4 regions of the Streptomyces sp. NPDC001536 genome follow, and region 2 is predicted to be linked to each of the others. Evidence: riboswitches for the same ligand, from Rfam matches in the RefSeq annotation. Region 2 holds a riboswitch; each other region holds the start of a gene.
What was found. Region 2 has a riboswitch for cyclic di-AMP ahead of ACFY0U_RS32130 (C40 family peptidase). Riboswitches for the same ligand answer to the same signal wherever they lie in the genome.
Positions count from the first base shown of each region.

Region 1: another riboswitch for cyclic di-AMP. It lies ahead of ACFY0U_RS12780 (M23 family metallopeptidase); the one in region 2 lies ahead of ACFY0U_RS32130 (C40 family peptidase).
Region 3: another riboswitch for cyclic di-AMP. It lies ahead of ACFY0U_RS18700 (peptidoglycan DD-metalloendopeptidase family protein); the one in region 2 lies ahead of ACFY0U_RS32130 (C40 family peptidase).
Region 4: another riboswitch for cyclic di-AMP. It lies ahead of ACFY0U_RS38690 (transglycosylase SLT domain-containing protein); the one in region 2 lies ahead of ACFY0U_RS32130 (C40 family peptidase).

Region 1 is NZ_JBIAVQ010000003.1:825,006-827,196, reverse strand. Features, by position in the region: gene ACFY0U_RS12780 (M23 family metallopeptidase) at 157-1,206, opposite strand; cyclic di-AMP (ydaO/yuaA leader) riboswitch at 1,218-1,375, opposite strand; gene ACFY0U_RS12775 (PP2C family protein-serine/threonine phosphatase) at 1,619-2,191, opposite strand, start outside.
Region 2 is NZ_JBIAVQ010000013.1:230,113-232,303, reverse strand. Features, by position in the region: gene ACFY0U_RS32135 (ATP-binding protein) at 12-470, shown strand; gene ACFY0U_RS32130 (C40 family peptidase) at 566-1,039, opposite strand; cyclic di-AMP (ydaO/yuaA leader) riboswitch at 1,043-1,254, opposite strand; gene ACFY0U_RS32125 (hypothetical protein) at 1,593-1,901, opposite strand; gene ACFY0U_RS32120 (ATP-dependent Clp protease proteolytic subunit) at 1,909-2,191, opposite strand, start outside.
Region 3 is NZ_JBIAVQ010000006.1:175,614-177,804, reverse strand. Features, by position in the region: gene ACFY0U_RS18705 (alpha-galactosidase) at 1-668, shown strand, start outside; cyclic di-AMP (ydaO/yuaA leader) riboswitch at 959-1,142, shown strand; gene ACFY0U_RS18700 (peptidoglycan DD-metalloendopeptidase family protein) at 1,147-2,124, shown strand.
Region 4 is NZ_JBIAVQ010000019.1:55,732-57,922, reverse strand. Features, by position in the region: gene ACFY0U_RS38695 (CocE/NonD family hydrolase) at 1-874, shown strand, start outside; cyclic di-AMP (ydaO/yuaA leader) riboswitch at 1,129-1,325, shown strand; gene ACFY0U_RS38690 (transglycosylase SLT domain-containing protein) at 1,327-1,806, shown strand; gene ACFY0U_RS38685 (hypothetical protein) at 1,803-2,060, opposite strand; gene ACFY0U_RS38680 (HAD family hydrolase) at 2,057-2,191, opposite strand, start outside.

The sequences.
Region 1 (2,191 bases), on a different contig from region 2:
ACGCCGGTGCGGAGACCGCTCTTCCGGATCGGCCGCAAAGTTCCCGTAAACAAGCGGAGGCAAGAGTTCCGAAACAAGGGGACGCAAAAACCGGCGGCCCTGACGTCGGGGGGTGTGCGTCAGGGCCGCCGGTGGATCAGGAAGTTCCGCGAGACCTCAGGGGTTGAGGCCCTTGCTCCGCAGCCACGCCATCGGGTCGATCCCGGTGGACGCGCCACCCGGGTGGACCTCGAGGTGCAGATGCGCCCCCGTGACATTGCCGGTCGCGCCCACGCGCCCGATCACATCACCGGTGTTGACCTTCTGGCCCACGCTGACGCTGATCGACGACTGGTGGGCGAACCACACCTCCGTGCCGTCGTCGAGGGTGAGGACGGTCTTGTAGCCGTACGAACCGTCCCAGCCGGCCTGCGTGATGGTGCCGCTGTGGACCGCCTTGATGAGCGTGCCCGTGGGAGCGGCGAAGTCGAGACCCGTGTGGTAGCCGGAGGACCACAGGGAGCCGGCCTGCATGAAGGTCGAGGTGATCGTGTACGAGGAGGTCGGCAGCGTGAACTGCTTCGCCAACTCGGCCAGCCGCTTGGCCTCGGCGGCCTCCTCGGCCTCCGCCTCCGCCTTCTTCTTCGCCTCGGCGGCGTCGTCCGCGGCCTTCTTCAGCGCGGCGGCCTCGGCCTTCGCGGCCTCGTCGGCGAGGGCGGTCTGGGTGGCCAGCTGCGCCTTGTTGTCGACCTGCGTCTGCTGGCTCTCGGCCTGCGCCATGATCCGGTTGCGCAGCGTCTCGCCGGCGTCGGAGGTGGTGGCCTGGATCGTGTCCATGGTGGTCGTAGCGCCGGCCGTGGGGGCCGCGGCGAGGTCGCTGAGCGCGGTCGCCGAGCCCTGCGGCGCCTCGTCCGTGTCCGACACGAACGGGAGGTCGGGCATCGAGATGGAGACCGGCGGCTTGCCGGTGTTGGCGCTGGCCATGCCGGCCCCGCCGACGGCGGCTATGACACCGACGCCCAGGACGGTGGAGCTACGGGCGAATCCCCCGCTGCGCTGCTTGGCGACCCGGTGCTTGCCGCGCGCCGGTCGGATGGACTCCTCGGTGGGGTTCCACTCCTCGCGCGGGCCCTCGTCGTGGTGGTAGCTGCCGTAGCCGAAGACTTCGGTGGTGCTGCGCTGGCTCGGCACGTACGGGGCCTCGGGGGCAGGCCGGTTTGACGCCACGTGGGCGTGCTCCTTTCCTTCCTTCTCGCCTACCGGGTTAGCTGACGGGTTCGGAGCAGGAAGGTCTCCTACGCGCGTATACCGACCGTGAGTCCACGGCGGCATGCGCGCGATTCACCCCAGGGTGGTGGTTCCCCGGCTCCCTTGCGGGATTAAGCGCGTGAGCACGGAGCCGCCTCTTGTGACGGCTGGGACGACCGCGCTGCGTTATCGAACGTTAATAGACCCGGACCGTGGATTCCAAGCTGTTCCGCTTGATCATTAAGCTTTTTCCGCTGGACGTACGGGTCCATGAGCGGTGAAAAACGGGCGAGTTGACCTCGCTTCAGTAAACTCACAGGTATTGACTGTATGTCAGTTGTTATGCGGAGGGCGCTCAACCGATCACCCCACGTGATATTGCCCCCTGCGGTCACGGCCGTCGTACGGCGAGCAGCGCCATGTCGTCCGTCATGCCGCCCCCGGTGTGCCGGCGCACCTCCGCGGCGAGCGCGGACAGCAGCGCCCCGGGGAAACGGAAGGCGCGTCCCGCGAGCCGCGCCGCCGGATCGTAGAACTCCCCGTGCCGGTCCCGCGCCTCGGACAGCCCGTCGGTGTACAGCAACAGCGTGGCCCCGCCCGGGAAGACCGCCTCCTCCGTACGGTCGGGCCAGCTCCCCAGCTCGCCCATGCCCAGCGGCAACGCGGGCTCGGTGGCGGGCAGCGCCCGCACGGTGCCGTCGGAGCACAGCAGCAACGGCGGCGGATGGCCGCGGTTGAGGATCCGTACGACCCCGTCGCCGTGCGGCAGTTCGGCGAGTACGGCGGTGGTGAACCCCTCGATGACGTCGAGTCCCCCGCGCCGCGTGCCCTCGCGCGCCAGCGCCCGCTCCAGCCGCCGCGCGACCGCATCCAGCGTCGGCTCCTGCTCGGCGGCCTCCCGGAACGCCCCGATGAGGACGGCGACCGCTGCCACCGCCCCCATGCCCTTCCCGCGCACGTCCCC
Region 2 (2,191 bases):
ACGACGTCGCCATGGCAGACCATCTGGAAGCATCCGTCACTCTGCCGAGCGATCCCGCCTCGGTCTCCGCGGCCCGCACGTACGTCATCGGCACCCTGGCGGAATGGGGTCTGCCGGCGGACACGGAAGCGGCCGAGACGATCCGGCTCATCGTCTCCGAACTCGCCACCAACGCCGTACAGCACACCTTCGGACAGTCACCCACCTTCACGGTGGACATCCAGCTCGACCGTGACGAACAACTGCGCATCGGGGTCACCGACAGTCATCCGCGATTCCCCAAACGGCTGCCGGCCGCCGTCCAGCAGGACAACGGCCGCGGCATGGTCATCATCCGCTGGCTGACCGCGGAGTGCGGCGGCAAGCTGAGAGTCCGGCCCACCCGCGAGGGCGGCAAGACCGTCTCCATCGAACTCCCGTGGACGGTACCGGCGGAGCCGCTCTCCGCGGCGGGGCAGCAGGAGCCGTAGAGAGGCGCCTCCGAGAACGGAGGCGCCTCTCAGGGCGTCACGGCCGGCTGCGAGGGTGACGGCGGGTCAGGTCGCCGACATCCCCGCGGGGTGGGTCACTTGACCCGGCCGTACCAGACGCTCTTGGTCCAGATCTTCTGCAGCTTCACGACCTCCCCGCTCTTCGGGGAGTGCCAGATCTTCCCCTTCCCGGCATAGATGCCGACGTGGTACACGCTGGAGCCGGAGTGGAAGAACACGAGGTCTCCGGCCTTGCGGTTCCCCGCGGAGATATGGCGGGTCTTGTTGTACTGCTGGGCCGCCGTACGAGGCAGGCTTTTGCCGGCCTTCTTGAACGAGTAGAGCGTGAGCCCTGAGCAGTCGAACCGGTGCGGCCCCGCGGCGCCCCACTTGTAAGGGGAGCCCTTTTTGGAGGCAGCGACCTGAAGTGCCTTCGTCGCCGGTGTCGCGGCCTCGGCGTCGGATGCGACGCCCGGGACCACGAGAGAGCCGCCCACTGCGGCGATGGTGAGAGCCGAGGCCGTACCGGCCCGGGCCATGAGCGACGGGACACGATTGAGCGCAGACATGCGCAACCCTTCGTCAGCCGCCTGTGAAGGATGACCTGTCGGATTCGGGCTGGCGAAGTTGCCCGGCCGCATACTGCGGCTTCACCCCAAGGGCTGCTCGGGACGGCTGTTGACAGCCGTTCCGGCGACCCGTCGTGCTTGGGTCCTCCACTCCTGCCGATCCACTCCTGTCGACCGGTCATCCGTGCGGCGGCAGGACTCGGCGTCCGCCCGGATCGCCCCGCCGTTGTGGCGGGGTCTTGTCGTCAGACAGGGATCTTCACGTACTCCACGCCGAAAAACCCAATGGAATCGGGGATTTGTGGTGTTACTCACCACTCACCCGTTCGGGTGGACACTCGACTGTTCGAGGGAGCGTCGACAGGGTCGAGGACCCTCGGACCAGCGACGGAGGTACTCATTCCGGAGTCGGGCTACGCGCGTTGCGCAACCTCGACGGCCCTGTCAAAGGAGGGGCGTCTACTCCAAACGGGGGTACACCGTTTGGTGCGTTTCAACGCCGGTCCGGACGCCTCGCCACGCGGTCGGGCGCGCCGGGCCGGTCGCCGTCACGTCAACTGTCGGAGTGCGGCGGCACCGTGACCCGGGCCGTGCGCCGCTCGCCGTCGAGCACCCGCAGCGCCCGCGCCAGGGTCATGGCGTGCACCTCGGTCTCGTCGCGCTGATGCATGGTCGCCAGCGCGTCGCGCAGCTCGGCCGCCTTCGCCACCAGCGCCTGGGCGGCCCGCAGTCCGCGGTAGGTGTCACCGTGGTGCGCCGGGTTGATACGGCCGAGCAGGTCGACCACCTCGAGATAACGGTCGATCAGTTCGCCCTCGGCGCGCGTCAGAGCGGGCAGCGGAGGCAGCTCCGGTGGCAGCATCGCCCGCTCACCGGGCGCCGGGCGCGGTGCGCGAGGCCTTGCGGCTGGGGACGATCCGGTCCACCAGGCCGTACTCCACGGCTTCTTGGGCGTCCAGGATCTTGTCCCGCTCGATGTCCGCGGTGACTTGCTCGTGGGTGCGCCCGGTGTGACGTACGAGCATCTCCTCCAGGCGGAACCGGACGCGCGCCAACTCCTCGGCCTGAATGGCCAGATCGCTGGCCTGTCCCTCCACCGGCTGGGGCAGGGACGGCTGGTGGATCACCACGCGCGCGCCGGGCAGCGCGAAC
Region 3 (2,191 bases), on a different contig from region 2:
TGCACGCCTTCTACGCCCTGTTGGACCGGCTGCGCGCCGCCCACCCGGGCGTCGCCTTCGAGTCCTGCTCGGGCGGGGGCGGCCGGATCGACCTCGGGGTCATGAGCCGTACGGACCAGGTGTGGACCTCCGACAACACCGACCCGCTGGACCGGCTCGCCATCCAGCACGGCTTCGGTCAGATCCACCCCGCGCGCGTGATGGCCGCCTGGGTGACCGACAGCCCGAACGCCATGCTCAACGGCCGGGTCAGCTCGCTGCGCTTCCGGTTCGTCAGCGCCATGGCCGGGGTGCTCGGCGTGGGCGGCGACCTCACGCGGTGGAGCGAGGCGGAGCTCGCCGAGGCCCGCCAGTGGGTGGATCTCTACAAGGGGATCCGGCCCGTGGTGCAGCGCGGTGACCTCCACCGGCTGCGGCCGCCGCGGGGCGGGCTCAGCGCCGTCCAGTACGTCCTCGGGGACGAGACCGTCGTCCTCGCCTGGCTCCAGGCGCAGAGCTACGGCGAGCCCGTACCGGCGCTGCGGCTGCGCGGGCTCGACCCGACAGCGTCGTACGAATGCCTCGAAACGGGCGAAGTTCACAGGGGTGCTGTATTGCTGCATCACGGACTTCACGTCGGATTGCGCGGCGACCTGGATGCGGCAGTTCTCCGGCTGCGCCGCATCTGAGTCGTCTGTCCGAATTGGCGCGTTCCTCATCCTTCATTCCAACTCGCTCTGGAATAAAGGACGCTGTGAATGTGCCACGTGAGGAGCGTCATAGCCGTGACCGTGCGTCGCCCGTCATGTTCACGTAATTCCCGTTCTTTTCCTGGGGTTTTGCATGGCGGGAGGCGTGCGTAATTCACGCAGGGTGACCGGTAATTCTCACAGCGGATCAAGAGGAACGCATTCAGGTGGAACCTCTCGCTTGTCCCTTTGCGTCTTGCTCGCTTACGTTCGCCATCAATCCGGACGGACGCCCAATCCTGCCGCCGCCCGGGGACCGCACAACTCACCCGTGAACGGCAGGAGCGGGGGACCCACAGGTACAACCGCCTGTTCCGGTCTCCGGAACGGCTAGGGGTTAAGTCGCATTTCGGTGCGGCCGGGCATCTCCAGCCCGAACCCGACAGCTCACCTCGTAGGCGCCGGAGAGGAATTCGCCATGCCCGCGAAGGGTAAGCACCGCCGTCCGAAGGCCCAGCGCCTCACTCGTTCGATCGCCGTCGCCGGCACGGGTGGCGCCGCACTCGCCCTCCCGCTGATGGGTGCCGCAGGCGCCCACGCGGCCACCCCGCAGTCCGTTTCGGAAAAGGCCGTCCAGTCCCTTCCGGTCGCCGAGAAGACGGCCACCGAGAAGAAGGCCGCGGAGAAGAAGAGCGCCGCGAACACCGCGACCGTGCGCACCTATTCGGTGCGGTCCGGTGACTATCTCTCGAAGATCGCCGACGAGCAGAACGTCACCGGCGGCTGGAAGAAGCTCTACTCGGACAACCGTGAGGCCGTCGGCTCCGACCCGTCGCTGATCCACCCCGGTCTGAAGCTCACCATCGGCAAGAAGGCCGCGGCGAGCACGGAGAAGTCCGCGAGCGCGGAGCAGCCGGCGGAGAAGCAGAAGTCGGCGGAGAAGCAGAAGTCCTCTTCGTCCGACTCGTCCGCCTCCACCGAGTCCTCCAAGTCGTCCTCGTCGAACACGACGGCGGCGACGCAGAGCAGCGAGACGGCCAGCGCCGGCGGCTTCACTCTCCCCGTGGCCGGCGCCACCGTCGGCACCCCGTACCGGATGTCCGGCAGCATGTGGTCCAGCGGCTACCACACGGGTGTCGACTTCGTCGTCCCGACCGGTACCTCGCTCAAGGCCGTCGGCGCGGGCACGGTCGTCTCGGCCGGCTGGGGCGGCGCGTACGGCAACCAGGTCGTCATCAAGCTCGCCGACGGCTACTACGCCCAGTACGCCCACCTCTCCTCGCTCTCGGTGTCCTCCGGCCAGACCGTCACCGAGGGCCAGCAGGTCGGCCTCTCCGGCGCGACCGGCAATGTGACCGGCCCGCACCTCCACTTCGAGATCCGCACCACGCCGGACTACGGCTCGGACGTGGACCCGGTCGCCTACCTCCGCGCGAAGGGCGTCTCCGTCAGCTGACGCCGCCCTCCCTCTGTGCCACCGAAGGCCGGATCCCGATCCCCGGGTCCGGCCTTCGGTGTCTTCG
Region 4 (2,191 bases), on a different contig from region 2:
CGACGCGGATCTGCCGCCGGACCAGCGGGAGGAGGACGCCCGCTCGGCCTGCTTCGAGTTCGCGGTGGGTGAGGAGACGTGGGTGCTGGGGCGGCCGCGGGTACGGCTGCGGCTGACCTCGGAGGTGCCGCGCGGGCAGGTCGTGGCCCGGCTCTGCGATGTGGCGCCGGACGGTTCGTCGACGCTGGTCACCCGGGGTGTGCTGAACCTTTCGGCGCGGCACGGGCGGGACCGGGCGGTGCCGTGGGAGCCGGGGGCCACCGAGGAGGTGGCGTTCGAGCTGAACGGCATCGGGCACGCCTTCCCGCCCGGGCACCGCATCCGGCTCGCCGTCTCCTCCGCGTACTGGCCGTGGATCTGGCCGCAGGCCGACTCCGCGGCGGGGTTCGCGCTGGAGCCGGCGGGGAGCTTCCTCGAACTTCCGGTGCGGTTCCGTGAGTCGGCGGGCGAGATCGCCTTCGAGGAGCCCGAGCAGTCCGCGCCGCTCGGCGTCAACTTCCCCGCCACGCTGGACGAACCGCGCCCCGAGCGGCTGGTCGTACGCGATGTCGCCAAGGGTGAGCGGCGCCTGGAGGTCGACCCCCGGTACGGCGGCACGCGCGTGTACCCGGACGGTCTGGAGTTCACCGAGGACGCGCTGGAGACGTACACGATCGACGAGACGGACCCGCTGTCGGCGCGCACCCGCTCGGACTGGTCGATCCGGCTGCACCGGCCGGAGCCGGCCTGGGACACGACGGTCCGGACGCGCTCGGAGATCACCTGTGACGGGGCGGAATTCTTCCTCGCCGTCAACGAGGTGGTCTGCACGGAGGGCGGCGAGGTGGTTTTCCACCGGACGTGGGAGAAGAGGATTCCGAGAACAGCCGGTTGAGGACAATTGCCCGATTTGCGGCCACATTTCATCTCCGTGACTTGAGTCACTGCCTCCTGTGAGCGGACTGTGTGATCACGTCCGCCGATCCGCCTTGCCCGAAACGCCAGTTGGCGATTGACGTCCGCAAAGGATCAAGCACCCCATACGCCTCAGACCAAGGTCAATGGGTGTGTTGTGTGAATCCGGTACTTGTTCCGGACATGTGCTCTCGCATACGTTCCCGGCCGGGCGGAACGCCGAATCCTGCCGCCGCCCGAAGACCGCTCACCTACGAGAACTCACGGCAGGAGCGGGGGAACCAGGTAAGTCGCCGAACCGTGCGTTCAGGACATAGTTCTGGACATAACGGACCGGCTTGGGGTGAAGTCGTGTCGCCGTACGGCGGCCCGGCCGGGCAGCTCCCGCCCGAACCCGACAGCTCACCTCGCAGGCGCCGGAGAGGAAACGTCATGCCTGCTGCCGCTCACCGTCGCACCAGAACGTCCCGTCTCGCCCGCAAGCTCGCCGTCGCCGGCACCGGTATCGCCGTGCTCGCGCTCCCGGTCATCGGCGCGACCAGCGCCTCCGCGGCCACCCCGACCGTGGCCACGGCCACCTCGCTGGGCTACTCCAACACCCTCGACGGCTGGATCCGGGCCTCGCTCCAGGTCATGGCCCAGAACGGCATCCCGGGGTCGTACGACGGCATCTACCGCAACATCATCCGCGAGTCCTCCGGCAACCCCTACGCCATCAACAACTGGGACTCCAACGCCGCCGCCGGCACCCCCTCCAAGGGCCTCCTCCAGGTCATCGACCCCACCTTCCAGGCGTACCACGTCTCGGGCACCTCCTGGGACCCGTACGACCCGGTCGCCAACATCACCGCGGCCTGCAACTACGCGGCGCAGCGGTACGGGTCGATCGACAACGTGTGGGGCGCGTACTAGGACGAGCGACCGCTGGGCGGCTCACCGAAGTCGCCCAGCTCGCCGATCAACCGTCGGCGGGCCGCTTCCAGTTGCTCGCCGTACGAGGCATCGAGGATCGACGAGAGCTGTGTCTCCAGCGACCCGCTGATGCGCAACAGCGGGGACCAGACGGCACGATCGTCGACGACCGCCGAGAACTCCCTGCGGTGCATGACCCGATCGAGCCAGTCGGACAGGACGAGTGCCTGGTCGTCCGTCAGGTCGATCTTCACCGGACCCCGTTCCCGAGCAGGTTTTCCTGGAACAGCCTCTCCAGGACGACCGCGATGCCGTCGTCCTCGTTCGACAACGTCACCTCGTCGGCTACCGCCTTGAGTTCGGGGTGGGCGTTGGCCATGGCTAC